One region of the Streptomyces sp. NPDC088766 genome, then DNA from elsewhere that is predicted to be linked to it. Evidence: riboswitches for the same ligand, from Rfam matches in the RefSeq annotation. Region 1 holds a riboswitch; the other holds the start of a gene.
What was found. A riboswitch is a leader RNA that binds a small molecule or an ion and turns the genes downstream of it on or off. The one in region 1 is predicted to bind glycine.
Positions count from the first base shown of each region.

Region 2: it holds a riboswitch for glycine, as region 1 does, so the genes downstream of both, gcvT (glycine cleavage system aminomethyltransferase GcvT) here and gcvP (aminomethyl-transferring glycine dehydrogenase) in region 1, are expected to answer to the same signal.

Region 1 covers NZ_JBIVKQ010000033.1:2,312-16,951, forward strand. The annotation lists gene ACIP5W_RS32230 (mannose-1-phosphate guanyltransferase) at 1-1,117, shown strand, start outside; gene ACIP5W_RS32235 (DUF881 domain-containing protein) at 1,285-2,121, shown strand; gene ACIP5W_RS32240 (small basic family protein) at 2,118-2,450, shown strand; gene ACIP5W_RS32245 (DUF881 domain-containing protein) at 2,456-3,379, shown strand; gene ACIP5W_RS32250 (FHA domain-containing protein) at 3,462-4,349, shown strand; gene ACIP5W_RS32255 (MerR family transcriptional regulator) at 4,393-5,130, shown strand; gene ACIP5W_RS32260 (bifunctional nuclease family protein) at 5,215-5,688, shown strand; gene ACIP5W_RS32265 (MerR family transcriptional regulator) at 5,926-6,609, shown strand; gene ACIP5W_RS32270 (DNA polymerase IV) at 6,677-8,098, shown strand; gene ACIP5W_RS32275 (nucleotidyltransferase domain-containing protein) at 8,123-8,665, shown strand; gene ACIP5W_RS32280 (PRC-barrel domain-containing protein) at 8,587-8,958, opposite strand; glycine riboswitch at 9,075-9,170, shown strand; gene gcvP (aminomethyl-transferring glycine dehydrogenase) at 9,354-12,239, shown strand; gene ACIP5W_RS32290 (ABC transporter ATP-binding protein) at 12,324-13,415, opposite strand; gene ACIP5W_RS32295 (ABC transporter permease) at 13,412-14,245, opposite strand; gene modA (molybdate ABC transporter substrate-binding protein) at 14,242-14,640, opposite strand, start outside.
Region 2 covers NZ_JBIVKQ010000020.1:139,867-154,506, forward strand. The annotation lists gene ACIP5W_RS25685 (ABC transporter substrate-binding protein) at 1-1,525, opposite strand, end outside; gene ACIP5W_RS25690 (ABC transporter permease) at 1,594-2,601, opposite strand; gene ACIP5W_RS25695 (enhanced serine sensitivity protein SseB C-terminal domain-containing protein) at 2,917-3,717, opposite strand; gene ACIP5W_RS25700 (enhanced serine sensitivity protein SseB) at 3,897-4,691, opposite strand; gene ACIP5W_RS25705 (AAA family ATPase) at 5,385-6,071, opposite strand; glycine riboswitch at 6,248-6,347, shown strand; gene gcvT (glycine cleavage system aminomethyltransferase GcvT) at 6,537-7,655, shown strand; gene gcvH (glycine cleavage system protein GcvH) at 7,789-8,166, shown strand; gene glyA (serine hydroxymethyltransferase) at 8,182-9,444, shown strand; gene ACIP5W_RS25725 (L-serine ammonia-lyase) at 9,549-10,916, shown strand; gene ACIP5W_RS25730 (GH25 family lysozyme) at 11,020-11,577, shown strand; gene ACIP5W_RS25735 (NADPH-dependent F420 reductase) at 11,583-12,245, opposite strand; gene ACIP5W_RS25740 (EF-hand domain-containing protein) at 12,419-12,631, opposite strand; gene glgX (glycogen debranching protein GlgX) at 13,042-14,640, opposite strand, start outside.

The DNA of each region.
Region 1 (14,640 bases):
GCAGCAGACCGCGCGCGGCAGTGCCGGCGGGATCATGATCCGGACGTCGCCCGGAGTGCCCGATTCCGTGGACATCATGTTCTTCGACGGGCAGGGCGCGGACCTGTCGCAGGGCAGTCAGCGGAAGCTGGACCGGGTGTTCGCGCGGCAGGAGTACCGGCGGGCGTTCCCCGGAGAGATCGGGGACCTGCATTTCCCCGCCAGTGTCTTCGACTCGTACACCGGGTCGCTGCTGCGGAACGTGGACACGACCGGGATCGCCGAATCCGGGTTGAAGGTCGTGGTGGACGCTTCGAACGGCAGTGCCGGTCTCGTCCTGCCCAGCCTGCTCGGAAAGCTCGGGGTCGACTCGCTGACCGTCAATCCCGGTCTGAACGAGGCCCGGCCGACGGAGAGCAGTGACCAGAGGCGTTCCGGGCTCGTGCGGCTCGGGGAGATCGTGGCGTCGTCGCGGGCCGCGTTCGGTGTGCGCTTCGACCCGGTGGGCGAGCGGCTCTCTCTCGTCGACGAGAAGGGCCGGATCATCGAGGACGACCGGGCGCTGCTCGTGCTGCTCGACCTGGTCGCCGCCGAGCGGCGCAGCGGGCGGGTGGCCCTGCCGGTGACCACGACGCGGATCGCCGAGCAGGTGGCGGCCTATCACGGCACCCAGGTGGAATGGACGACGACGTCGCCCGACGACCTGACCCGGGTGGGCCGCGACGAGTCGACCATCTTCGGCGGGGACGGCAAGGGCGGCTTCATCGTCCCCGAGTTCAGCAGCGTCTTCGACGGTACGGCGGCCTTCGTGCGGCTGATCGGGCTCGTGGCCCGGACGCAGCTCACGCTGAGCCAGATCGACGCGAGGATCCCGCGGGCGCACGTTCTGAAGCGGGATCTGGCCACTCCGTGGGCCGTCAAGGGTCTGGTGATGCGGCGGGTCGTCGAGGCCGCCGGAGACCGCTCCGTGGACACCACGGACGGTGTCCGGGTGGTGGAGGCCGACGGACGCTGGGTGATGGTGCTGCCGGACCCGGCCGAGGCGGTCACGCACCTGTGGGCGGAAGGCCCCGACGACGCCTCCGCGCAGGCCCTGCTGGACGAGTGGTCGTCCGTCGTGGACAGCGCCGGGCGCTGACACACCTACCACGCGCGCGTGCCGGACAGGTGTCCCCAAGGGGGCCTGTCCGGCACGTGGGTGGGGCCATTCGGAGGTAGCGGGCGCGGCGTGCGACGATGTGCGGCATGCCGCAGCAGCCCCCCGTTCGGAGCACGCCCGCGCGAGCGTCGCGTCCGGACGCGTCCATGTCGCTGCTCACCAACGTCATGGACCACAGCCTCGACGACGGATATGCCGAGGCGGCCGTCCGGAAGCGGGCCGAGGGCGTCGGTGGGCTGCCCAGGACGCTGCGCGCGAAGCTGGGCTTGGCCGCGGGCCTGGTGCTCGCGGCTCTCGTCGTGACCGTGGGAGCCGCTCAGGCGCGGATCGCCGCTCCGGTCGTGGCCAAGGAGCGCGAGGAACTGATCGACCGCATCGACAGTGAGACCGAGGCGGCGGACGAGCTAGAGGACACCGTCGACGAACTGCGTGACGACGTGAGCGCGCGGCAGCGGGAGGCCCTCCGGGAGAGCGGCGGGGGCGACCAGGCGGAGCTGGTGGGAATCCTCGCAGGCGCGGTCGAGGTGCACGGACCCGGTGTGAAGCTGGTCGTGGACGACGCCGAGGCGGCCTCCACCGGCGGTGACGGTGATCCGCGCGAGACCTCCGGCTTCTCCGACACCGGGCGGGTCCGGGACCGTGACATGCAGCGTGTCGTCAACGGGCTGTGGGCGTCGGGTGCCGAGGCGGTCTCCGTCAACGGCCAGCGGCTGACCGCGCTGTCGGCGATCAGGGCCGCGGGCGAGGCCATACTGGTCGACAACAAGCCGCTGGTGCCGCCGTACACGGTGCTCGCGGTGGGGGACGGGAAGAACCTGAGCACCCGGTTCCAGGACAGCCCCGACGGGCTGTATCTGCACGCCCTCCAGGAGAACTTCGGCATCCGGACCGCCATCTCGGTGGAGAAGGACGTCCGGGTGCCCGCGGCACCGAGTGTGATCGTACGTACAGCAGAGCCGAGAACTGAGAAGGGCACATCGTGATCGCCGTACTGGGCCTCGTCGTGGGAGTCGTGGCCGGCCTCTTGGTCCGGCCCGAGGTTCCGGCGGTCGTCGAGCCTTATCTGCCGATCGCCGTCGTGGCGGCTTTGGACGCCGTCTTCGGAGGTCTGCGGGCCATGCTCGACGGCATCTTCGACGACAAGGTGTTCGTCGTGTCGTTCCTGTCGAACGTGGTCGTGGCCGCCCTGATCGTGTTCCTCGGTGACAAGTTGGGCGTCGGCGCCCAGTTGTCCACGGGTGTGGTGGTCGTGCTCGGCATCCGGATCTTCTCCAACGCCGCGGCGATCCGCCGGCACGTCTTCCGGGCGTGAGGGCGATGAGCGACCACGACGCGACCCAGCCCGACGGGACCCCTCGGAACGAGTCACCCCGCAACGAGTCACCCCGCAACGAGTCACCGCGGGTCGAGACACCTCGGGAGGAGACGCCCACGACCAGGCTGCGCAAGGAGCTGCCCCAGGAGGTTCCCGCGGCCGTTCCGCGCGAGGAACGGCCCGAGGAGAGCGGGAAGCCCACGCTGACCGGCCGGCAGCGGCTGGTGCAGGGGCTGTGGCCGCCGCGGGTGAGCCGTGCCCAACTCATCGTCGCCCTGCTGCTGTTCGGGCTCGGCTTCGGGCTGGCCGTGCAAGTGGCCTCCAACAGCGAGAGCGGCAATGCCCTGCGCGGGGCGCGCCAGGAAGATCTCGTGCGCATCCTCGATGAACTCGATGACCGCAGTCAGCGTCTTGAGGACGAGAAGCAGGGTCTCGAGAAGCAGCGGCAGGAGCTGGAGAACAGTTCCGACCAGGCCGAGGAGGCCCGCAGGCAGACGGTCGAGAAGGAGAAGCAACTCGGCATCCTGGCGGGCACGGTGGCCGCTCAGGGGCCCGGCATCACCATGGTCGTCGAGGACACGAAGGGGACGGTCGAGGCCGACATGCTGCTCGACGCTATCCAGGAGCTGCGCGCGGCGGGCGCCGAGGCGATCCAGGTGAACGGCGTGCGGGTCGTCGCCGGCACGTATCTGACGGAATCCGGCAAGAGCGTGAGCGTCGACGGGAACAAGATCAACGCTCCCTATCGTTTCAAGGTCATCGGCAAGCCGCAGGACCTCGAACCGGCGCTCAACATCCCTGGGGGCGTGGTGCAGACTCTCGAGAAGGAGCAGGCCACGGTGTCCGTGGAGCGATCCACCAAGATCGTCGTGGACGCCTTGCGAGCAGCGGAGCAGCCTGACTACGCTCGGTCGTCCTCGCAGTGAACCGGGGGTGCATGGGGACCGTCGGGCAAGGGCATGAGGTTGCGGGGGGTCGGCGCACCGAACGGGTGGTGCGTGGTGGAAACTGTCTGGTGGATACGGACGTTGTGAAGATGTCCGGGTCGGCCGGTCTAATCATTCAGGGTTCGTCCTGCCCCACGGGCGGGTCTGTTTCGGTCAAGGGGAATCGCCCGTGAAGTTGTTTGCGAAGTTGTTCGGCAAGAGCGCGCGAGAGGGCAGCGGTGACAACGCGACCGCCCGTCACCGTGCACAGCCTGACGCGGAGGGCCAGCGGCCGCTGTTCCGGGACCAGGTGGCTGGTCCGGGTGGTGACATTTCCGGAGGCCAGGGCGGGGCGTCGGTTGACCCTGCGCAGTCCGGCGGCATAGGTTTCGGACAACCGTCAACCTCAAGTACGGGTGGAGGGTTTTCCCCTATGTCGGCCCTGGTGTGTACGAGGTGCGGTAACCGCAACGCGGAGAACAGCCGCTTCTGCTCCAACTGCGGCGCGCCGCTGAGGCCGGGGCTGACGCCCGAGCGCCCGTCGGAGACGACGTCCACCATTTCCATCTCCGGTCTCGAGGCCTACGACTCCGAGGCCACCGGACAGACGCAGCTGCCGGCGCTCTCGCCCGAGGCCCAGGCCGCGGTCGACGCGCTGCCGCTGGGTTCCGCCCTGCTGGTCGTGCGGCGTGGCCCCAACTCGGGCAGCCGCTTCCTGCTGGACGGCGACCTGACGACGGCCGGGCGGCACCCGCAGAGCGACATCTTCCTGGACGACGTGACGGTCTCGCGCCGCCACGTGGAGTTCCGGCGCCGCCAGGACGGTTCGTTCACGGTGGCCGACGTCGGCAGTCTGAACGGCACGTACGTCAACCGGGAGCGGATCGACGAGGTCCCGCTGTCGAACGGTGACGAGGTGCAGATCGGCAAGTACCGGCTGGTCTTCCACGCGAGCCAGCGAGGCTACTGACCCTCCCCCGGACCCGGTCCGGGGGAACCCCCAGGGAAGGCCCATGCTGCGAACACCGAGGGGCGGTGCCGAACCCGGCGCCGCCGCGGTCGACGGTGGTGCGATGAGCATCGGCACAGTGCTGAACGTGCTGCGCGACGAGTTCCCCGAAGTCACCATCTCCAAGATCCGCTTCCTGGAGTCGGAGGGGCTCGTCGAGCCGCAGCGGACCCCGGCGGGGTACCGCAAGTTCAGCCGGGAGGACGTCGAGCGCCTCGGTCATGTCCTCAGGATGCAGCGGGACCACTACCTGCCGCTCAAGGTGATCCGGGAGCATCTGGACGCCATGGAGCGCGGTGAGGCGGCACCGCTGCCGACCGTGGGCCGGCAGCGGGACGGGGAGGCGGTACCGGAGCGGCCCGACGCGTCCACCGCCGCCCGCATCGGGCGGTCCGAGCTGCTGGCGGCCGCCGGGATCGACGAGCGCGAACTCCAGGAGTGGGAGGCCTACGGGCTCGTCGCGCCCTTGGAGGACGGGGTCTACGACGCCGAGGTCGTCACGGTGGCCGCCCTCGTCTCCGAGCTGGGGCGGTTCGGGATCGAGCCCCGGCACCTGCGGGTGATGAAGGCCGCGGCCGACCGTGAGGCGGGGCTCGTGGACCAGGTGGTCGCACCGCTCCGGCGCCACCGCAATCCGCAGACGAGGGCGCATGCCGAGGCTCGCACGAAGGAGCTGGCGGGGCTCACGGTCAGGCTGCACGCGGCGTTGGTGCAGACCGCGCTCGGGGTGCGCCTGCCCTGAGGCGGACGGTCCGGGCCGCCCGGATCGGTCACCCGTTCCCGGCCCGACTACCCAAACGTCCCGAGCACGGCCTAGGGTTGCTGTGTGAACGAGCTCGATGTCGTAGGTGTCCGGGTCGAGATGCCCTCCAACCAACCGATCGTCCTGCTGCGTGAAGTGGGAGGCGACCGTTACCTCCCCATCTGGATCGGGCCGGGGGAGGCGACGGCGATCGCCTTCGCCCAGCAGGGCATGGCTCCGGCGCGGCCGCTGACCCACGACCTGTTCAAGGACGTGCTGGAGGCCGTGGGCCAGGAGCTCAGCGAAGTGCGCATCACGGACCTGCGTGAAGGCGTCTTCTACGCCGAGCTGGTCTTCGCCAGCGGGGTGGAGGTGAGCGCGCGGCCGTCCGACGCCATAGCGCTGGCCCTGCGCACCGGGACGCCGATCTACGGCAGCGACACGGTGCTCGACGACGCGGGGATCGCCATCCCGGACGAGCAGGAGGACGAGGTGGAGAAGTTCCGCGAGTTCCTCGACCAGATCTCGCCCGAGGACTTCGGCAGCAGCAATCAGTAGCCGTCGGCAGGCGCGGGTGGTCCGGTGGGCGCGGCGGCTCGGCCGCGGCAATTGCCGCCGGACCATGAGAGCGTCCTGCGGCTTCCGCTCAGCGCATTCGGCTAGCCTTTCCCCGCGGTGGAGCGGGGGAAACCACTCCTAGGGTGATTATCACTCGGCGTGCCGAGTGTGGCGATCGTTGACGCACCCCTGGTGACTGCCTACCGTCGAGAAGGCAGGTCAAGGACGGAGGTCGGCGTGAGAAGCAGCGGCGACGGTACGGTGGGGGGTGCCCCCGGACTCGGTGTCGGGGGGAGCGGTCCGTACCCTCCCTCAAGCTCTCGGCTCCGCGCGAGCGGGGGGTACCCCCATCACGGAGGCGCGGCCGATCACGCTCCGCAGCGACCGGCGGCCGTGCCGAGCAGCGGAGGGGCGACGTCTATGGCGTCCGAGGAGATCGGCTACCGCGGCCCGACGGCCTGTGCGGCCGCCGGCATCACCTATCGGCAACTGGACTACTGGGCGCGCACGGGGCTGGTCGAGCCGAGCGTACGGCCCGCCCACGGGTCCGGTACGCAGCGCCTGTACAGCTTCCGGGACGTGGTGGTCCTGAAGATCGTCAAGCGTTTCCTCGACACCGGGGTCTCACTCCAGAACATCCGCACCGCCGTCCAGCACCTGCGTGAGCGCGGTTTCAGCGACCTCGAGCGGATGACGCTGATGAGTGACGGCGCCACGGTCTACGAGTGCACCTCTCCGGACGAGGTCCACGCACTGCTCCAAGGCGGTCAGGGCATCTTCGGGATCGCCGTCGGCGTGGTGTGGCGGGATGTCGAGAGCGCGCTGTCCCAGCTGCACGGGGAGCGCGTCGACACCGGTGAGACACTCGTCGGGCCCAACCCGGCGGACGAGCTGGCCCGCCGGCGCAACCGGGCGGTCTGACGGCCCCGGCGCCTTCGCGGGCGGCTGCACGGCCTCATTGTCAGTGGCGTGGTGCAGCATCGGAGATGTGAGAAACGCGCCCACCATCCTGCATCTCGACATGGATGCCTTCTTCGCCCAGGCGGAGCAGGCGTCCAAGCCGAGTCTGCGCGGGAAGGCGGTGGTCGTGGGGGGCCTCGGGCCGCGAGGGGTGGTGGCGACCGCCTCGTACGAGGCGCGGGTCTTCGGGGTGCACTCGGCGATGCCGATGGCGCAGGCCCGCCGGCTCGCTCCGAACGCCGCCTACCTGGTGCCGCGGGGCGCGTTCTACCGCCAGATCAGCGACCAGGTCATGGCGCTGCTGCGCGCCCTGTCGCCGTTGGTGGAGCCGCTCAGTCTGGACGAGGCGTTCGTGGATCTGGAGGCCGGTGGAGCGGCCTGGGACAGCGAGTCGGCGCGGCTGGCCGGGGTGCGGCTGCGCGCCGACATCCGGGCGGTCACCGGGCTCACCGGTTCGGTGGGGCTGGCGGCCTCGAAGATGCTCGCCAAGATCGCCTCCGAGCAGGCCAAGCCGGACGGCCTGGTGCTGATCGAGCCGGGCACCGAGCGGTCCCTGCTCGCGCCGATGTCGGTGCGGACGCTGCCGGGGGTCGGTCCGGCGACCGGCGACCATCTGCGGCGGGCCGGGATCGCCACGGTCGGGGAGATGGTCGAGGCGGGGGAGGACGAGCTGGTAAGGCTGCTGGGCAAGGCACACGGGCGCGCGCTGTACGCCATGGCGCTGGCCCGGGACGACCGGCCCGTGGTGGCCGAGCGGGAGACCAAGTCCGTGTCGGTGGAGGACACCTACGACGTGGACATCCATGACCGGATGCGGGTGGAGCTGGAAGTGCAGCGGCTCGCCGACCGGTGTGTGCGGCGGCTGCGGGAGGCCGGTCTGTCGGGGCGGACCATCGTCCTGAAGGTGCGGCGGTACGACTTCTCCACGCTCACCCGGTCGGAGACCCTGCGGGGGCCCACGGACGATCCGGCGGTCGTGCGGGAGGCGGCGGCGCGGCTGCTGGACGCGGTGGACACGACGGGCGGTGTGCGGCTGCTCGGGGTGGGAGTCAGCGGGCTGGCCGACTTCACGCAGGAGGACCTGTTCGCGCAGGCGGCCGAGGTGCGGGCGGCGGACGTGCGGGCCGAGGGGGCCGAGGACGAGGCGCCGGAGGAGCCCGCCGTGGCCGAGGCGGTGCCCGCGGAGCACCGGTGGCGGCCGGGGCTCGACGTGCGGCACGCCGGGCTCGGCCACGGATGGGTGCAGGGCAGCGGGCTGGGGCGGGTGACCGTGCGGTTCGAGACACCCGAGTCGGAGGTCGGCCGGGTGCGGACGTTCCGGATCGACGACCCCGATCTGGAACCGGCGGAGCCGCTGCCGCTGGTGCGTCGAAGACCGGACGGGACATCAGCCGTGGACACGGCCGGCCGGGTGCCGGCGGTGGGGCCGCGGTCGGGGGACGGCCGGTGACGGGATCGAGCGAGGCGGTGGGCGGTGGCGGACGAGAAGGGACGGACGGGCCCTGCCGCGGTCTCGGCGGAGCGGCGTGACGAGGTGCGTTCGGTGGTCCGGCGGGTCACCGGACGGGCCGCGGGGCGCGAGGACGTCGTCGGGGTGCTGCTCGTCGGGTCCTGGGCGCGGGGCGCCGGGCGAGCGGACTCGGATGTCGATCTCGTGGTGCTGACCGCCGAGCCGGGCCGGTACGTTGCCGAGGACGCCTGGGGGCGCGACCTGGCCCTGGGAGAGCTGATCCGCAACCGGGCCTGGGGGCCCGTCACCGAATGGCGGTACGTCACCGCCTCCGGTCTGGAGGTCGAGGTCGGCATCGGCCCCGCCGACTGGGCGCGTACCGATCCCGTCGACGCGGGCACGCGACGCGTCGTCACCGACGGGGCGCGGCCGCTCCACGATCCGCAGGGGCTCCTGGGGGCGCTGGTCCGGGCGTGCGGCGGGTCCGCTCAGGTCTCCTCCGAGCCCGCCAGCCTGCCGAAGTCACGGTCCGGGAGGGGCGGAGGGGCGGCCACGTCGAGGCCGTAGTGGTGATAGAGCTGGAGTTCCTGGTCGGGGGAGAGGTGACGGCCCACGCCGAAGTCGGGGGCGTCCTTGATCAGGGCGCGGTCGAAGGGGACGTGCAGGGTGCCCTCGACCAGTTCGCTGGGCTCCAGGGGGACGAAGGCGTCCCTGCTGAACAGGCCGGTGCGTATGGCCGCCCACTCCGGCACGCCGGTCGCGTCGTCGAGATAGATCTCGTCGATGGTGCCGATCTTGGTGCCGTTCCGGTCGAACGCCTTGCGGCCGATCAGGTTGCGCGGGTCGATGTCGGTCTGCACGGGCCCCTCCACTTGGTCGCAAACTCATCCCTCAGCACTACAAAAGAGCACATCGGGAGTCGCGGCCACTCGAAGAGAGGCCTCGTTGACCTCGCTGGTAGTCTGGCAATGGCCGCTGACCCCGTGCGGGAGAGTCCTCCGGAGACCACCGGAGGCGCCGAAGGAGCAAATCCTCCCCGGAATCTCTCAGGCTCACGTACCGCACGGACGAGGTCACTCTGGAAAGCAGGGCGGGTGCCGACGGCGTCGACGGCTTCCGCTCTCACCGACGGTGAAAGCCGGGTGCCCTCGGGCGGCCGGTGAAGCTCTCAGGTTGAGATGACAGAGGGGGAGGCCGTCCGGGTACCCGCCAGTGGTGCCCCTCGAAGGTCGTGTCTGACCAGGAGGCCTCCGCAATGACCGCCCATCGCATTCCGCTCTCCGACCTCGAACAGGGAATCCCCTTCGAGCAGCGCCACATCGGGCCCGACCAGGAGGCGCGGGCCAAGATGCTCGCGCAGGTCGGTTACGGCTCCCTGGACGAGCTGACCGCCGCCGCGGTCCCCGACGTGATCAAGAACGCCGACACGCTGGACCTGCCGGGTGCGCGCACCGAGGCCGAGGTGCTGGCCGAGCTGCGGTCGCTGGCCGACCGCAACCAGGTCATGGACTCCATGATCGGGCTCGGCTACTACGGCACCTTCACCCCGCCGGTCATCCTGCGCAACGTCATGGAGAACCCGGCCTGGTACACGGCCTACACGCCGTACCAGCCGGAGATCTCGCAGGGCCGGCTCGAGGCGCTGCTGAACTTCCAGACCATGGTCGCCGATCTGACCGGACTGTCGACGTCCGGCGCCTCGCTGCTCGACGAGGGCACGGCCGCGGCCGAGGCGATGGCGCTGTCCCGGCGCATGGGGAAGAACAAGAAGGGCCTCTTCCTGATCGACGCGGACGCGCTGCCGCAGACCATCGCCGTGATCGAGACGCGTGCCGAGCCGACCGGTGTCGAGGTCGTCGTCGCCGACCTCAGTGAGGGCATTCCGGCCGACATCGCCGCGCGCGAGATCAACGGTGTGCTGATCCAGTACCCGGGGGCCTCCGGCGCCGTACGCGACCTCAGGCCGGTCATCGACCAGGCGCACGAGCTGGGGGCGCTCGTCACCGTCGCCGCCGATCTGCTCGCGCTGACGCTGCTGACCTCGCCCGGTGAGCTGGGCGCGGACATCGCCGTCGGCACGACGCAGCGGTTCGGGGTGCCGATGGGCTTCGGCGGACCGCACGCCGGTTACATGGCCGTCCACGAGAAGTTCGCGCGCAGCCTGCCCGGGCGGCTCGTGGGCGTGTCCGTCGACGTGGACGGCAACCGGGCGTACCGGCTGGCGTTGCAGACCCGTGAGCAGCACATCCGCCGGGAGAAGGCGACCAGCAACATCTGTACGGCGCAGGTGCTGCTCGCCGTCATGGCCGGCATGTACGCCGTCTACCACGGTCCCGAGGGCCTCCGGGCGATCGCGTGGCGCACCCACCGCTACGCCTCGGTCCTGGCCGCCGGGCTCACCGCGGGCGGCGTCGAGGTCGTGCACGGTTCCTACTTCGACACGCTGACCGTGCGGGTCCCCGCGAAGGCTGCCGAAGCCGTCGCCGCCGCGCGGGACAACGGCGTCAACCTGCACCTCGTCGACGCCGACCACGTGGCGATCTCCTGTGACGAGACCACCGGGCGGGCGCAGATCAGCGCCGTCTGGCGGGCCTTCGGGGTCGAGGGCGACATCGAGGCCCTCGACGCGGTCACGGAGGACACCCTCCCCGCCGCGCTGCTGCGCCGCGACGAGATCCTCGCCCACCCCGTCTTCCACCAGCACCGCTCCGAGACCGCGATGCTGCGCTACCTGCGCAGGCTGGCCGACCGCGACTACGCGCTGGACCGGGGCATGATCCCGCTGGGCTCCTGCACGATGAAGCTGAACGCGACCACCGAGATGGAGCCGGTCACCTGGCCCGAGTTCGGGCAGTTGCACCCCTTCGCGCCCGCCGAGCAGGCGCGGGGCTACCTCACGCTCATCCATGAGCTGGAGGAGCGGCTCGCCGAGGTCACCGGGTACGACAAGGTGTCCCTCCAGCCGAACGCCGGGTCGCAGGGCGAGTTCGCCGGACTGCTCGCCGTACGCGGATACCACCGGGCCAACGGGGACGAGCAGCGGACCGTGTGCCTGATCCCGTCGTCGGCGCACGGCACGAACGCCGCGAGCGCCGTGATGGCCGGGATGAAGGTCGTCGTCGTGAACACCGCCGAGGACGGCGAGATCGACGTCGAGGACCTGCGGGCGAAGATCGAGAAGCACCGCGACGAGCTGGCGGTCCTGATGATCACCTATCCGTCGACGCACGGGGTGTTCGAGGAGCACGTCGCCGACATCTGCGCGCAGGTGCACGAGGCCGGTGGCCAGGTGTACGTGGACGGCGCCAACCTCAACGCGCTCGTCGGGCTCGCCAAGCCCGGGCACTTCGGCGGCGACGTCTCGCACCTGAACCTGCACAAGACGTTCTGCATCCCGCACGGCGGCGGCGGTCCGGGCGTCGGCCCCGTGGCCGTACGGTCGCACCTGGCGCCGTACCTGCCCAACCACCCGCTCCAGCCCGAGGCCGGGCCCGCGACGGGGGTGGGGCCGATCTCGGCCGCGCCGTGGGGTTCCGCGGGGATCCTGCCGATCTCGTGGGCCTATGTGCGGCTCATGGGCGGGGAGGGGCTGAAGCGGGCCACGCAGGTGGCCGTGCTGTCCGCCAACTACGTCGCCAAGCGGCTCGAACCGCACTACCCCGTGCTCTACACCGGTCCCGGCGGGCTGGTCGCGCACGAGTGCATCATCGACCTGCGTCCGCTGACGAAGGCGACCGGTGTCAGCGTGGACGACGTGGCCAAGCGGCTCATCGACTACGGCTTCCACGCGCCGACGATGTCGTTCCCCGTGGCCGGGACGCTGATGATCGAGCCGACCGAGTCGGAGGACCTGGCCGAGCTCGACCGGTTCTGCGAGGCGATGATCGCGATCCGTGGGGAGATCGAGAAGGTCGGGGCCGGTGAGTGGCCCGCCGAGGACAACCCGCTGCGGGGCGCTCCGCACACGGCGGCCGCGCTGGGCGGCGAGTGGGACCACGCCTACACGCGCGAGGAGGCCGTCTTCCCGGCCGGGGTGTCCGCCGCCGACAAGTACTGGCCGCCGGTACGCCGGATCGACCAGGCCTTCGGCGACCGCAACCTGGTCTGCTCGTGCCCGCCGCTGGACGCGTACCAGGACTGATCCGGCAGCCGTACGCCGTCCCGGCCCCCGTCCGCGCAGGGCGGGGGCCGGGACGGCGTGTCAGGGGGCGTGTCAGGAGGCGGTTCAGGCCGGATAGGCGTGCGTCTGGGCCGCCTTGACCGTGGCCCACACGGTGGCGCCGGGATGCAGGTCGAGTTCCGCGGCGGCGACCGTGGTGAGGTCGGCGGCCAGGGGGAGCTCACCGGTGAGGTCGGCGCGGATCTGGTCGCCGTGGGTCTCCAGGCCCGCGACCTCGCAGCGCCAGAGGTTGCGGGCGCTGGAGCCGGTGGGGCGGTCGCGGTGGAGGGTGACCGCGCCGGGCGGGAACGCGACGAAGACCGGCCCGGTGAGAACCTCCGTGGTGGTGAGCGCGGGGCCCGTGTCGAGGCGCACCGTGTGGCCGTCGGCCCGGCCGCGGTACAGGTTCAGGCCGACGAGCCGGGCGATGTAGTCCGTGCGCGGGTGGCGGGCGATGTCGGAGGGGGCGCCTTCCTGGACGACCGTGCCGTCCTCGACGACGACCAGGCGGTCCGCGAGGACCATGGCGTCGAGCGGGTCGTGCGTGACGAGGACGGCGACCGCCTCGAAGTCGGCCAGATGACGGCGGAGCCGGGCGCGCACCTCCAGGCGGGTGCGGGCGTCCAGGGCGGCGAGTGGCTCGTCGAGCAGCAGCAGCCGGGGACGGGTGGCGAGAGCGCGTGCCAGGGCGACCCGCTGGGCCTGGCCCCCGGAGAGACGGCGGGGCTTGGCGCCGGCGTGCTCGGCGAGACCCATCCGCTCCAGCCACTCCGCCGCCAGGGCGCGTGCCTCGGCCTTGCTCGCGCCGTGGCAGCGCGGGCCGAACGCCACGTTGTCCAGGGCGCTCAGGTGGGGGAACAGCAGGTAGTCCTGGAAGACCACGCCGATCGGGCGGGATTCCGGCGGGGTACGGTCCAGCACGCTGCCGTCCAGGCGGAGACGGCCGCCGGTGAGCGGGACGAGGCCGGCGAGGGCGCGCAGGGCCGTCGTCTTGCCGGCGCCGTTCGGGCCGAGCAGGGCGACGACGTCGCCGGGGGCGGCGCTCAGCGCGATGTCGAGGCGGAAGGCGCCCCGGTCGACGACGAGATGGGCGTCGAGCCCCTCGGCGGTGCCCGTGACGCGGTCGGGGGTGTCCTTCGCGTGGTCGGGGGTGTTCACGAGGCGGTCATCCAGCGGTCGCGCAGGCCCGCCAGTACGGCGATGGAGACGGCCAGCAGCACGAGGCTGAGGGCGATGGCGGCCTCCGGGTCGTTCTGCAGGGCGAGGTAGACGGCGAGCGGCATGGTCTGGGTACGGCCGGGGAAGTTGCCCGCGAAGGTGATCGTCGCGCCGAACTCGCCCAGCGCGCGTGCCCAGGCCAGCACGGCGCCCGCCGCGATGCCCGGCGCGATCAGGGGCAGCGTGACTCGGCGGAACGCGGTGAAGCGGGAGGCGCCCAGGGTGGTGGCCGCCTCCTCGTAGCGGGGGTCGGCGGCGCGCAGCGTGCCCTCGACGCTGATGACGAGGAACGGCATCGCCACGAACGTCTCCGCGAGCACGACGCCGGTCGTGGTGAACGGCAGGGTGATGCCGAACCAGGAGTCCAGCCACTGCCCGACCACGCCGTTGCGGCCCAGGGCGAGCAGCAGGGCCACACCGCCCACGACCGGCGGCAGCACCAGTGGGAGCGTCACCAGGGCGCGCACGAGACCGCGGCCGGGGAAGTCGGTGCGGGCCAGCAGCCAGGCCAGCGGTACGCCGACGACGAGACTCAGGGCGGTCGCCGACGTGGCGCAGATCAGGGACAGCCGCAGGGCCTGCCACACCTCGGGACTGGTCAGCTGCTCGGGGAGGCTGTGCCAGGGCGCCCGGATCAACAGGGCGGCCAGGGGCAGCAGCAGGAAGGCCAGGCCCAGGAGGGCGGGCAGCAGCAGGGCCAGGGGGACGCCGGTGCGGATCCGGTCCGGTCGCCGGTCGCCCTTGCGCAGGTCGGAGGCGAAGGGTGTCACGGCTTCAGGAACCCGGCCCCGGTCAGTGCCTTCCGGCCCTCCGCGGAGCGCACGAGGGTGACGAAGGCCTGGGCGGTCACGGCGTTCCGGGAGTCCTTGAGCGGGACGATGGGGTAGTCGTTGACGGCGTCGGCCGACTCGGGGAAGTCCACGCCCTCCACCTTGTCACCGGCCGCCCGCACATCGGTCCTGTACACCACCGCGGCGTCGGCCTCCTTCAGCTCCACCTTCGTCAGAGCGCTCTTGACGTCCTGCTCGTAGGAGACCGGGGTGAGGTCGAGCCCGCTCGCGTCGAGGGCCTTGCGGGCGGCGGCGCCGCACGGGACGGCCTCGTCGCACAGGACGACCTTGAGGCCGGATTTCGTGAGGTCCTTCAGGGAGGCGACCTTGTCGGG
Region 2 (14,640 bases), on a different contig from region 1:
TGTACTTGCTGTTCCACAGCGGCAGACCGAAGCCCTGGACGGACGGGAAGTCCGGACCCCAGCCCATGATGATGATGCCGTAGCCCTTCTTCTTCACGTTCGAGGGGCTGCCGATGATGCCGGCGGTCTGCGAGCCGTCGTACTGGTCGATCTCGGCGGTGATGCCGATCTTCTTCAGCGAGGCCTGGAGGGACTGGGCCGTGGCCACCTCGACCGGCTTGTTGTTGCGGACCGCGATGGTGGTCTTGAAGCCGTTCGGCTGACCGCAGGCCTTCAGGGCCGCCTTGGCCTCGGCGACGTTGCCGTTCTTGTTGTCACCGGCGAGCTTGTACGGGTCGTACTTCTGGCCCTCGGCGCCCGGGACGGACGGCGGCAGCATGTTGGTGCCGATGTCGCCACCGGCGATCGGGCCACCGCGCGCGGTCTGGAGCGACACGTGGTCGGCACCGAGGATGACGGCCTTGCGGCACTCGATGTTGTCGAACGGCTTCACGCTCTGCGGGAAGACCGCGTAACGGACGTAGCCGGAGACCGGGTTGTCCAGGTTGGCCTTGTGCTGCTTCAGGGCGGTGGTGCGGCCCTGCGGCGACATGCCGGTCTGGTTCAGGTCGAGGTCCAGGTCACCGCTCAGCAGACGCTGGTCGAGCTGGTTGGCGTCCGAGAAGAACTTGATGGTGATCTCGTCCGGGTAGGCCTTGCGGACCGGGTCCGAGGCCTGCTTCCAGTTGGTGTTGCGGACCAGCTTGAGGTCCTTGCCCGGGCTGTAGGACGCGAACTTGTACGGGCCCGAGGAGAACGGCTTCAGGCCGTACTTGGCCTTGGTGTCCTTGTCCTGGCGGACCGGCGAGGCCGAGACCAGGGCCAGCATCTCCTCGAAGTCCGAGTTGGCCACGGGGAGCTTGAAGACGATGGTCTTGTCGTCCGGCGTCTCGATGGCCTTCAGACCGAGCTTGTCGGCGGAGGTGTCCTTGTAGGGACCCTTGTACTCGCCCTTGGGGTCGAGCACGTCCTTCAGGTACGTCGGACCGCCGGACAGGACGTCCTGCGCCCACACGCGCTCGATGCCGTACTTCACGTCCTTGGACGTGATCGGCTTGCCGTCCTCCCACGTGACGCCGTCACGCAGGGTGTACGTGTAGGTCTTGCCGTCGTCCGTGACCTTGGCGGTCTCCGTGGCGAGGTCCGGAGTGATCTCGGCGCCCGCGGCACCCGGCTCGGCCTTGTTCGTGACGAGCTGGCGGCTGTAGTAGCGCGCGAAGTTCCACATCATGCCGTAGTAGCCACGCGTGGTGTCCCACGAGTCGGCGTCCTGCGCGGCACCGAACTTCAGCGTGCCGCCCTTCTTGGCGGCGGACGCCTGGGCGACCTTGTTGTTCGCGGCGTCGAAGCCGGCGGCACCGGTCTTCGAACCGTTGTCGCCGTCGTCCGAACCGCCGCCGCACGCCGCCGTGGTCAGCAGCGCGGCGACCGCGGCAGCAGCGGCAAGTGCCTGCTTCCGCCGCCCTGAGGTGCGTTGGGTAGTCACGATCTCGGATCCTCCGGATAGATGAGAGACCCCGTGTAGGTGCCACGGGACAGTTGGGGTACGGCGGCTCAGCGAGAGGCCTTCGGGTCCAGCGCGTCCCGGACGCCGTCGCCGAAGAGGTTGAAGGCGAGAACGGTGATGAAGATCGCCAGGCCCGGGACCACCATGTACATGGGGTCGGACTCGTAGTAGTCGATCGCGCTCGAGAGCATCTGCCCCCATGAGGCCGTGGGCGGCTTGACGCCCACGCCCAGGAAGCTCAGTGCCGCCTCGGTGAGGATGTTGGTGGGGATCATCATCGTGGTGTAGACGACGATCGGGGCCACGAGGTTGGGCAGCAGCTCCTTGAACAGGATGTACAGCCGCCCGGCGCCCAGCGAGCGGGCGGCCTCCACGTACTCGCGCTCTCGCAGGGAGAGGGTCTGACCGCGCACCACACGTCCGATGTAGGGCCAGCCGAAGAAGCCGATGACCAGGATCATCACGAAGACGCGCACGTTGGAGCCGGTGAGGCCCAGCAGGTTGCTCGGCATGACGGAGACCAGCGCGATGATGAACAGCAGCTGGGGGAAGGCGAGCAGACCGTCCATGACCCGGCTGACGACCGAGTCGACCCAGCCGCCGAAGAAGCCGGCGAGGATGCCCAGGACGGTGCCGAGGATCACGGCGACGACGGCCGACAGGAAGCCGACCAGCAGGGAGATCCGGGCGCCGTAGAGGATGCGGGCGAAGATGTCGCGGCCGTTGACCGGCTCGACGCCCAGCAGGTGGTCGCCGCTGATGCCGCCGAGGGAGCCCGTGGGGGTGCCGAACAGCGGGTCGATGAGGTTCTCGTGGTACTCGTTCGGGTCCTGGCCCAGGATCGAGGTGATCACCGGGGCCAGCAGTGCGACCACGACGAGGAGGAGCACCACGATGCCGCCGGTCAGGGCGAGCTTGTCCCGCTTCAGGCGCTCCCAGGCGATCCGACCCAGGGAACGGCCCTGTACGGCCTTCGCGTCGGCGGTGGCCACCGCCGCTTCCTCGGCCGGGCTCGGGGCCGCTTCCGCGGTCGGCTCGTGCAATGGTGCCGTCATCTGGCAGGGACCCCTCTCAACCGGCGGTAGCCGGCCCACACTTGCCGCTGTAGCGGCGTGATCAGTCCGTCGTACACAGGGGCGAAAGCACCCCTGATGCGGGAGTCTTCAACGCTTTGGCGATCTGTAGCCAGACTTGAAGGGGAAAGGATGCGTAAACGTGATGCTCTCAGGAGGATTCCGTTATCCGGACGGTGGGTAACGGGGGGCGGACACCCACGAGTTATGCCAGAACCACCCATAAACGGACTTACCGCACCGATCTACGCGCGGAGATCCACTGAGCCGACACGTGGGGACGGACGACGGGGCGCATCAGTGACGACCGGCCGGCGGGAAGCCGTAACCACCCGCGGGGGCCTGCGCGGCCGGCGCCGCGGGGGCGTGCGCCTCGCGGTCGTAGAAGGGGCGGGCGTGGGCGCGCATCCAGAGGACCACCGGGTCGTAGTCGTCGCTCATGGTGACCGTCGACACCGGCAGCCCGTCCGGCACCGCGCCGACGGACTGCTGCATCATCGCCCGCACCGCGTCCACGGCCTGCGGGGAGGTGTCGTACACGTCGAGCCCGAGGGCGAGGTAGGGCGCGCCGAGGGCCGGCTGGACCCAGGCACGGCGCAGGGAACGCAGGGCCGGGGTGCGGTGGGCGTTCTGCGCGAGCAGGGCGTAGAACTGCGGGATCTCGATGGCCGGCTCGGACAGCCGCAGCGGCCCGGCCGGCTGGCGGTCCAGGCCGGTGGCGATCCGCCGCAGGTCGGGCCAGGGGATGCCGACGCCGCCGCCGGGGGCGTGCGGGTTCAGCCAGAGACCGTAGTGGTCGGGGTAGAGGGTGCGGGCCGCGTCCAGCCCGTCGACCACCTCGTACGACCGGTTCCAGCCGCTCGCGGACAGTTCCTGGGCGGAGGTGACACAGGGGGCGTAGCCGTGTCCCTCGACGTCCATCGTGCCGTACTGGGCGTCGGCGGAACCGGCCTGGCCCTGCCACAGCAGCATCCACACCTGGCCGGTGCCCGGGGTCGCGAGGGCGCGCAGGAGTGCCTCGTAGGCGTCGTAGCGCCCGGGGGTCACCTGGCGCAGCATGTGCTCGACCTGCCCGGCCGCGATGCCGCTGGCGCTCACCTGTACCGCCCCTTCGATAAGTTGCCCCGCTTTCGGGAGACCAGCTTAGGTGTCTTCGCCGACAACGGGTCCCCCCGAGGGGCCGGGTTGTGCGCCGCCGGCGGGACCGGGCCGGAGCGCCCGCCGGAACCCCGGGGCACCGCCGCCCACCGGCGCGGACGTCCCCGTGCGGGACGCGTTCAGTGGATCCGGGAGTAGAAGGGCCGCACGTGCTCCTTCAGCCACCGGGCCACCGGGTCCTCCGTCACGTCGAGCAGGACGAGGTTGACCGGCCAGGGCGCCTGGGCCCGGCCGAGCGCCCTGCCGAGGGCCTCCAGGGGCAGCGCCCGCAGATCGCCCTCCCGCTGGGAGAGTTCGACGCCGACGAACATCACGGGATCGGCCGTCTCGATCGCGGCGAGGCAGCGGCGGGCGGTCAGGACGACGCCGGCCGCCTCGAACTCGGCGGTGGCGGCGGACAGGAAGTCCACCGGATCGTCCTGCCAGTCGGGCTCGTAGAGACGGACCCGGCCGCCACCGGCGGGACCGTCCAGCGGGGTGCGGCCGGCCCGGCACAGCTCGGCGACGGCCATCGGGGGCAGCGGGATGCCGACCGTGCCGTCCGGGTTCACCAGGATGCCGACCTGCGGGGGCAGTCCGCGGGCGAACTCGACGGCCGGGGCGACGGTGTACGACATGTGCGCGCCGACGACCTGCCGGAACTGTTCCTCGGAGCTGAACACGGGCACGTACGCCTGGCCCTCCAGCTCCAGGGTGGGCAGGTCCAGGGGGCCACTGTGCGGGCCGCCCCCGGCGGGCAGCGGCACCCACACGAAGCTGCGGCCGAGCACCTCCACGATCCGTCCGCCGGCCCCGGGCACGCCCAGGGAGGCGGAGAGCACCTCCTCCAGCTCGTTGCCGGGCCATCCGCCGTGCGGATGGGGGTGCGCCTGTGCCGGGAAGTCCGCGGGGAAGTCCGCCGGGGGGAAGTCCATCTGCCTACCGCCTGCTGGGAACCACTGGATGTGGCTCGAAAGGCTATCGGGTACGAGGCGCGTCCCCACGTCCCACGTCCCACGTCCCACGTCCGTCGGACGCCCCGGCGGGCGGGTCCGGATCTGTGCGGCGATGCGGCGGCCGGGAGGGCGGGGCCTGAGCGGCGGTTCGACGGCCGGGAGGGCGAGCCGGCCCGACGGCCCGACGGCGGAAGGCCCGGACGGGCGGCGACCCGGCGACCGGGAACCGGATCTGTACGGCGGTTCGACGGCCGGGAGGGCGGGCCTGCACCACGGCCCGACGGCGGAAGGCAGCGACGGCCCGACGGCGGAAGGACCGGACAGGCGACGGCCCGGCGACCGGGAACCGAATCTGCACGGCGACCCGGCGACCGGGAACCGGATCTGTACGGCGGTCCGACGGCCGGGAGGGCGGGCCTGCGTGACGACTCGGCGACCGCGGGGCCGCACCTGTGTGGCGGTCCGCCGCCCGAGGCCCGGATCTGCGCGGCGGCCCGGTGACCGCAGGCTCCGGAACGCGCACGGCGGTCCGGCGGCTGCCAGCCCGGAGCCCGCACGGCGGTCCGGCGACCGCGAGCCCGGCGCCCCTGCGCCGGTCCGTCTGCCGTCTGCCGTCTGCCGTCTGCCGTCTGCCGACTGCCGACTGCCGACTGCGTACCGCTCCTGCCGCGGTCAGCCGGTGAAGCCGATGCGGCGCAGGGTGTCGGCCGCGGCGCGGTCCAGGAGGACCGTCGAGCCGCAGCCCTCGGGGAGGCGGCCCCGCTCCGCCGCGCGCAGCAGGCGGGAGGCGGCCCGGCGGTGGCGGCGGAAGGCGTACCGGGAGACGCCCCGGCCGCGCTCGCGCTGGCCCTCCAGCGCGGTGTCCACGGTGACGTCGAGCAGCACCAGGTGCAGGCTGCCGCCGCGGCGGCGGGCCTCGCGGGCCAGCCAGGCGCGCACCCAGGCCTGCGTGCCGCAGTCGTGGACGACGACGCCCCCACCGGTGCGCAGGGCGCGGCGCAGACCGGCGTAGTGGGAGAGGCGGACGAGGGGGCGGTAGAGGGCGTAGGGCAGGGCGCGCGGCATGCGGGCGTCCCAGCGGTCGCGGGTGTCCTGGGAGTCGATGCGGACGCCCGTGACCGCGCGCTTCATCAGCGTCGACTTGCCGCTGCCGGGCAGTCCCGTGACCACGACCAGATCGCGGGACGCGAACAGCAGGCCGTGCGGGCTGCGGCCGGCGCGGTCGCGCAGGTCGCGGACGACCGGGGCGGGCGGTGCGCCGCCCGCCTCCCGGGCGGAGGTCTGCGGCTGCGCGGGCAGTGCGAGCGCCGGGCCGGTCGCGAGCGCCGGTCCCGTCCCGAGTGCCGTGGTCCTGTTCACCGTGTTCGTCCTCCCCTGGGGTCAGACAAGTCTTCTCCCCGTCGAGCGTAAAGAGAAGGTAATCCGGTCTGTCTCGCGTTTTCATGCGCTTAACGCCACAGGCCGGTTACAGATGCGGCCTGCCACGATCGGGCGGGGCGTGCGATGATGGCCGCGCCAACTGCATACCGGCCGTTTGAATCCGCGCGGGAGAGTCCCCACCGGCAGCATCGCTGGGGCGCCGAAGGAGCAAGTCCCTCCCTTGAATCTCTCAGGCACCGTTACCGCGCGGGCGAGGCACATCTGAAAAGCGGGTCACCGTCCGGTGGCCCCACCCAAGGTGCAAGCCGTGATCGACCCGTGCGCGGGCGGTCATGGCGAACCTCTCAGGTTCCGATGACAGATGGGGAGGAAAGACCTCGCTTCCCCCACGCTCGGCTCCGGTCGCGCGGGAGGGGCCCCATCGCCTTGGGAGACGAACGCCCGATGAGCAGTACCCCGCTCCGTCACACCGCCCTCGATGCCCTGCATCGTTCGCTGGGCGCGACCATGACCGACTTCGCCGGCTGGGACATGCCCCTGCGCTACGGCTCCGAGCGCGACGAGCACAACGCCGTACGGACCCGGGCCGGTCTCTTCGACCTCTCGCACATGGGCGAGATCACCGTCACCGGCCCGCAGGCGGGCGCCCTGCTGAACTTCGCGCTGGTCGGCGACATCGCGGCCGTGGGCGTGGGCCGGGCCCGCTACACCATGATCTGCGACGCCGACGGCGGCATCCTCGACGACCTCATCGTGTACCGGCTCGCCGACACCGAGTTCATGGTCGTCGCCAACGCCTCCAACGCCCAGGTCGTCCTGGACGCGCTGACCGCGCGCGCCGGCGGCTTCGACGCCGAGGTGCGCGACGACCGCGACGCCTACGCGCTGCTCGCCGTCCAGGGTCCGCTCTCCCCCGGCATCCTGAAGTCCCTGACGGACGCCGACCTCGACGGCCTGAAGTACTACGCCGGCCTGCCCGGCACCGTCGCCGGCGTCCCCGCGCTCATCGCCCGCACCGGCTACACCGGCGAGGACGGCTTCGAGCTGTTCGTGAAGCCGGAGCACGCCGTCGAGCTGTGGCAGGCCCTGACGAAGGCCGGCGAGGTCGTCGGCCTGATCCCCTGCGGCCTGTCCTGCCGGGACACCCTGCGCCTGGAGGCGGGCATGCCGCTGTACGGCCATGAGCTGTCGACCGCGCTGACCCCCTTCGACGCCGGGCTCGGCCGGGTCGTGAAGTTCGGCAAGGACGGCGACTTCGTGGGCCGCGAGGCGCTCGCCGCGGCCGCCGAACGCGCCGGGACGAACCCGCCGCGGGTCCTCGTCGGCCTGGTCGCCGAGGGCCGCCGCGTCCCGCGCGCCGGGTACGCCGTGGTCGCGGGCGGCGAGGTGATCGGCGAGGTCACCTCCGGCGCCCCCTCCCCCACACTGGGCAAGCCGATCGCGATGGCCTACGTCGACGCCGCGCACGCGGCACCGGGCACGCCGGGTGTCGGCGTGGACATCCGGGGCAGTCACGAGCCGTACGAGGTCGTGGCGCTGCCGTTCTACAAGCGCCGGAAGTAGAGACTGGCGCACGGCCGACAAACCGGGCCCCGGCCGGCCCCGCGCGTGACCCTGCGCACATTCGCGCTGATCACGTGCGTTTCCAGCAGTCCGCCTTCATCAGCACTCCCCCGCGTACAGGAGAATTCAGGCCATGAGCAACCCCCAGCAGCTGCGCTACAGCAAGGAGCACGAGTGGCTGTCGGGCGCCGAGGACGGCGTCTCGACGGTCGGCATCACGGAGCACGCGGCCAACGCGCTCGGCGACGTGGTCTTCGTCCAGCTCCCCGAGGTCGGTGCCACGGTGACCGCGGGCGAGTCCTGCGGCGAGCTGGAGTCGACCAAGTCGGTCAGTGAGCTGTACGCGCCGGTCACCGGCGAGATCGCCGAGGTCAACCAGGACGTCGTGGACGACCCGTCGCTGGTGAACTCCGCTCCCTTCGAGGGCGGCTGGCTGTTCAAGGTACGCGTCACGGACGAGCCGGCCGAGCTGCTCTCCGCCGACGAGTACACCGCCTACACCGCCGGCTGAGAGGTCGAAAGACGCATGTCTGTCCTGAACACGCCCCTGCACGAGCTCGACCCGGAGATCGCCGCGGCGGTCGACGGCGAGCTGCGCCGCCAGCAGTCCACGCTCGAGATGATCGCCTCGGAGAACTTCGCTCCGCTCGCCGTCATGGAGGCGCAGGGCTCGGTCCTGACCAACAAGTACGCCGAGGGCTACCCCGGCCGCCGCTACTACGGCGGCTGCGAGCACGTCGACGTCGCCGAGCAGATCGCGATCGACCGGGTCAAGGAGCTGTTCGGCGCCGAGTACGCCAACGTCCAGCCGCACTCGGGCGCCTCCGCCAACCAGGCCGCCCTGTTCGCGCTGGCCCAGCCCGGCGACACCATCCTGGGCCTGGACCTGGCGCACGGCGGTCACCTGACCCACGGGATGCGGCTGAACTTCTCCGGCAAGCAGTTCGACGTGGTCGCCTACCACGTGGACGAGGCCGGCCTGGTCGACATGGCCGAGGTCGAGCGGCTCGCCAAGGAGCACCGCCCGAAGGTGATCATCGCGGGCTGGTCGGCGTACCCGCGGCAGCTCGACTTCGCCGAGTTCCGCCGGATCGCCGACGAGGTCGAGGCGTACCTGTGGGTGGACATGGCGCACTTCGCCGGTCTGGTCGCGGCGGGCCTGCACCCGAACCCGGTGCCGTACGCGGACGTGGTCACCTCCACGACCCACAAGACGCTGGGCGGCCCGCGCGGCGGCATCATCCTCGCCAGGCAGGCCTTCGCGAAGAAGCTGAACTCGTCCGTGTTCCCGGGCTTCCAGGGCGGCCCCCTGGAGCACGTCATCGCGGCGAAGGCGGTGTCCTTCAAGGTCGCGGCCTCGGACGACTTCAAGGAGCGCCAGCGCCGTACGGTCGACGGCGCGCGGATCCTCGCCGAGCGGCTGACCGCGCCGGACGCCCGGGAGGCCGGGATCAACGTCCTGTCCGGCGGCACCGACGTGCACCTGATCCTGGTCGACCTGCGCGAGTCCGAGCTGGACGGGCAGCAGGCCGAGGACCGTCTCCACGAGGTCGGCATCACGGTCAACCGCAACGCGGTCCCGAACGACCCGCGGCCCCCGATGGTCACCTCGGGCCTGCGCATCGGCACGCCCGCCCTCGCCACCCGCGGCTTCACGGCCGAGGACTTCGCCGAGGTCGCGGACGTGATCGCGGAGGCGCTCAAGCCGGCCCACGACGTGGAGGCCCTGAGGGCCCGGGTCGTGGCCCTGGCCGAGAAGCACCCGCTCTACCCCGGTCTGAACAAGTAGTTCCCGGTTTCCGACGGGTTTTCGAAAGGGTGTCCCGCACGCTGGTCGGCGGGCGGGACACCCCACCGGAAACCTTCTGCACCACCCCGCATTGAGGAGTTCCCGTGGCCATCTCGGTCTTCGACCTGTTCTCGATCGGCATCGGCCCGTCCAGCTCCCACACGGTCGGCCCGATGCGGGCGGCGCGCATGTTCGCGCGGCGTCTGCGCAACGAGGGCCTGCTGGGCTCCGTCGCGTCCGTGCGCGCGGAGCTGTACGGCTCCCTGGGCGCGACCGGCCACGGCCACGGCACCCCCAAGGCGGTCCTGCTCGGCCTGGAGGGCGACTCGCCGCGCACGGTGGACGTGGAGACGGCGGACGCGCGGGTGGAGCGGATCAAGGACTCGGGCCGCATCCGGCTGCTCGGTGAGCGCGAGATCGCGTTCTCCTTCGACGACGACCTCGTCCTGCACCGCCGCAAGACCCTCCCGTACCACGCGAACGGCATGACACTGTGGGCGTACGACGACGGGGGCGCGGAGCTGCTGTCGAAGACGTACTACTCGGTGGGCGGCGGGTTCGTCGTCGACGAGGACGCGGTCGGCGCGGACCGGATCAAGCTGGACGACACGGTCCTGAAGTACCCCTTCCGCACGGGCGACGAACTGCTGCGCCTGACGGGGGAGACGGGGCTGTCGATCTCCTCGCTGATGCTGGAGAACGAGCGGGCCTGGCGCACCGAGGAGGAGATCCACGAGGGCCTGCTGGAGATCTGGCGGGTGATGCAGGCCTGTGTGGCCCGCGGCATGTCCCGCGAGGGCATCCTGCCGGGCGGTCTGCGGGTGCGCCGCCGCGCCGCCATGACGGCCCGTCAGCTCCGGGCGGAAGGCGACCCGTTGGCCCACTCCATGGAGTGGATCACGCTGTACGCGATGGCGGTGAACGAGGAGAACGCGGCGGGCGGCAGGGTGGTCACCGCCCCCACGAACGGCGCGGCCGGCATCATCCCCGCCGTCCTGCACTACTACGTCAACTTCGTCCCCGGTGCCGACGAGGAGGGCGTCGTCCGCTTCCTCCTGGCAGCCGGTGCGATCGGCATGCTCTTCAAGGAGAACGCCTCCATCTCCGGCGCCGAGGTCGGCTGCCAGGGCGAGGTCGGCTCCGCCTGTTCCATGGCGGCGGGCGCGCTGGCGGAGGTGCTCGGCGGCTCCCCCGAGCAGGTCGAGAACGCCGCGGAGATCGGCATGGAGCACAACCTCGGCCTCACCTGCGACCCCGTGGGCGGCCTGGTCCAGATCCCCTGCATCGAGCGCAACGGCATGGCCGCGGTGAAGGCGGTCACGGCGGCCCGCATGGCCATGCGCGGCGACGGCACGCACAAGGTGTCCCTCGACAAGGTCATCAAGACGATGAAGGACACCGGCGCGGACATGTCGGTCAAGTACAAGGAGACGGCCCGCGGCGGGCTCGCGGTGAACATCATCGAGTGCTGAGCCCCCGCCGTCGCGCCGGGGGACGGAAGCGGAGGTTCCGGCCTCGGCGTGTCGGGGCATAAGACAACTCCCTTCCGTTCTCCTGCACTTCCGGGAGTTGCCCATGCTCCGTGGTGTCGACGTCAGCGCCTACCAGTCCTCCACCTACTCGACGGAAGGTCTCTCCTTCGTCTTCGTCAAGGCGACGGAGGGCCGCACCTACGTCAACTCGAAGCTCGCCGCCCAGACGAAGCGGGCGCGGGACGCCGGTCTGGTCGTCGGCTTCTACCACTTCCTGTGGCCCGGCAACCTCAGCGCCCAGGCGGAACACTTCCTGGCCGAGGCCCCGGAGCGCCCCGGCGACATCCTCGCCGTCGACTGGGAGACGACGGGAGCGGGCACCCACGCGAGCAACGCCGAGAAGGACCGTTTCATCAGGAAGCTCAAGGAGCTACGGCCGCGCAACCGGGTCGTCCTGTACTGCAACAGGACCTACTGGCTGAACGTCGACGACACCTCGTACGCCGGCGACGGCCTGTGGATAGCCGACTACGTCACCGCGGGCAGGCCCCGCATCAAGGCGAAGTGGCGCTTCCACCAGTACACCGACGAGCCCCTGGACACGAACGTGGCGAAGTTCGCCGACAAGGCGGCGCTGCGGGCGTGGGCCACGGTGGACTGAGCGGCTCAGCCCCGGAAGCCCTCCGGGCGCTCCGGGGAGGCCTCCGCCAGGGCCCGGGTGACCTCCTCGACCCCGCCCCGCAGGCCGTACACCGGGGTGTCGGGCTGCTGGCGCCAGGAGTCGTCGATGCCGCCCGCGTCGACGCTGTCGAAGCCGAGCTCGTCGACGAGGGCCCGCACCTTCGCCTTGGCGGCCTCGTCGTCGCCCGCGACGGGCAGGGCCATACGGCCGGGGGCGCCGGCCGGGAGGGGGCGGTCCAGGATGTCCTGGGCGTAGGTGCCGTTGAACGCCTTGACCACCGGGTGGCCGATCTGGCGCTCCGTCCAGCGGCTCTCGGTGATGCCCTCGTCCTCGATGGCGTCGATCCGTCCGTCGCGCTGCTGCGGGTAGTAGTTGCCCGTGTCGATGACGGCCACGTCCTCGGCCGCCCCGTCGAGGATGCCGGAGGGCAGGTCCGGGACCGCCTTGAGCGGGATCGTGACGACGACGATCTCGGCGCCGCGCGCCGCCTCGGTGACCTCGACGGGCGTCGCGCCCGTCTCCTTCGCCAGCTCCGTGAGCGTCTGCGGGCCGCGGGAGTTGGCCACGGAGACGTCGTGGCCGAGGGCGGTGAGCCGCCGGGTGAGGTTGCCGCCGATGTTGCCCGCGCCGATGATGCCGATCTTCATGTCAGGCCCTTCCCGAACGATCCATGCACATGCATGCTTCCGAGGGGCTCAACCACGGCCGGTCGCCGGCTATTCCGCTCCGCCGCCATACGGGTGACGGACGGATGACGGACGGGCGAGAGACGACGGAGGGATGCCCCGCGGCCGGCGCGGGACACCCCTCCGCCCGTGGGTCACTTGTCCAGGTAGGCCCAGAACTCGTCGAACGACAGGACCTTGTCGCCGTCCAGGTCGCGAGTCTTGATGACGGCCTCGGCGACCGTCTCGGTGACGTTCCAGTCGCCCCCCTGGGCCAGGGCGGTCTTGAACTCGATCGCGGTGATGAATCCGTCACCGTCCGTGTCGATCCGCTGGAACTGCTTGCGTGCTTCTTCGATGTCCGCCACCGGTCCGCCCCTCTTCGTCATACCTTGCGGTGCTGTGTTGCCGTCGTTCTGACGCAGGTCAGATTAACGGTCCGGGTGAGCACGCAGTGCGGCCACCACCCGGCCGGACTCCTGCTCGTACGCCGGGGCGGGTTCCGGCCTCAGGCGGCCCGGCGGCCTCAGGCGGCCCGGCGGCCTCAGGCGGCCCGGCGGCCCGGCGGCCTCAGGCGGTCCGGCGGCCCGGCGGCCTCAGGCGGTCCGGTCGGCCGGGCGGATGCCCGCGGGCAGGCGGATGCCTGCGGGGCGGGCGGCGGCCGTGCGGGACGCGGTGCCGGCGCGCGATCCCCGTTCCGGGGGTGTTCCCGGCGCCGCGGCGGCCGGTAGTGGATCGGCAGCCGTTCGCGGGGTCGGGCCGGGTGCGGGAGCCGCCCTCAGGAGGACACCCGCAGCAGGAGCACCGACCGGGCCGGGACCGTCACCCCCGTCCCCGCCCGGTGGGTGACGGCCGGGGCGGTGGCCTGGTCCTCGCCGGAGGTGTCGACCACGACCTCGTAGCGTTGTGCCCAGGGCGGGCCCGGCAGGAGGAAGTGGGCGGGGCGGTCGCCGGCGTGCAGGAGGGCGAGGAAGCTGTCGTCCGTGATCGGGGCGCCCCGTTCGTCGCGGCCGGGGATGTCCCGGCCGGAGAGGTACATGCCGAGCGTCGCCGCGGGCGCGTACCAGTCCCCTTCCGTCATCTCCGTGCCGCGGGCGGTGAACCAGGCCAGGTCGCGCAGCCCGTCCACGGAGTGGGCCCGGCCGGAGAAGAACGCCCGCCGGCGCAGCACGGGATGGCGGTGGCGCAGGGCGATCAGGCGGGCGGTCAGGTCGTGCAGGGCCTTCCAGCCGGGGTCCTCCAGCAGGCTCCAGTCCAGCCAGCTGATCTCGTTGTCCTGGCAGTACGCGTTGTTGTTGCCGCGCTGGGTGCGGCCCAGTTCGTCGCCCGCGACCAGCATCGGCACGCCGGTCGACAGCAGCAGCGTGGTCATCAGGTTGCGCAGCTGCCGCCGCCGCAGCGCCCGTATGCGCTCGTCGTCCGTCTCCCCCTCGGCCCCGCAGTTCCAGGAGCGGTTGTCGTCCGTGCCGTCCCGGTTGCCCTCGCCGTTGGCCTCGTTGTGCTTGCGCTCGTAGGACACGAGGTCGCGCAGGGTGAATCCGTCGTGGGCGGTGACGAAGTTGACGGAGGCGTAGGGACGCCGGCCGCCCCAGGCGTACAGGTCGCTGGAACCGGACAGGCGGTAGCCCATCTCGCGGACGTCCGGCAGGGCGTGCCGCCAGAAGTCGCGCACGGTGTTGCGGTAGCGGTCGTTCCACTCCGTCCACAGCGGGGGGAAGGCGCCCACCTGGTAGCCGCCCGATCCCACGTCCCAGGGTTCCGCGATCAGCTTCACCCGCCGCAGCACCGGGTCCTGCGCGATCACCGCGAGGAACGGCGACAGCATGTCCACGTCGTGCATGGAGCGGGCGAGGGCGGCGGCCAGGTCGAAACGGAAGCCGTCGACGCCCATCTCCGTGACCCAGTAGCGCAGCGAGTCCGTGATCAGGCGCAGCACGTGCGGCTGGACCACGTGCAGGGTGTTGCCGCAGCCCGTGTAGTCGGCGTACCGGCGGGCGTCCGGCTGCAACCGGTAGTAGCCGCGGTTGTCGATGCCCTTCAGGGAGAGCGTCGGGCCCAGCTCGCCCGCTTCCGCGGTGTGGTTGTAGACCACGTCGAGGATGACCTCGATGCCGGCCGCGTGCAGCGCGCGCACCATGCGTTTGAACTCGCCGACCTGCCCGCCCGTCGTCCCGGCGGAGGCGTATCCGGCGTGCGGGGCGAAGTAGCCGATGGAGTTGTAGCCCCAGTGGTTGCGCAGTCCCCTGCGCAGCAGGTGGTCCTCGTGGGCGAACTGGTGGACCGGGAGCAGTTCGACGGCCGTGACGCCCAGGCCGGTCAGGTACTCGATCGCGGCCGGGTGCGCCAGACCGGCGTAGGTGCCGCGCAGTTCCTCGGG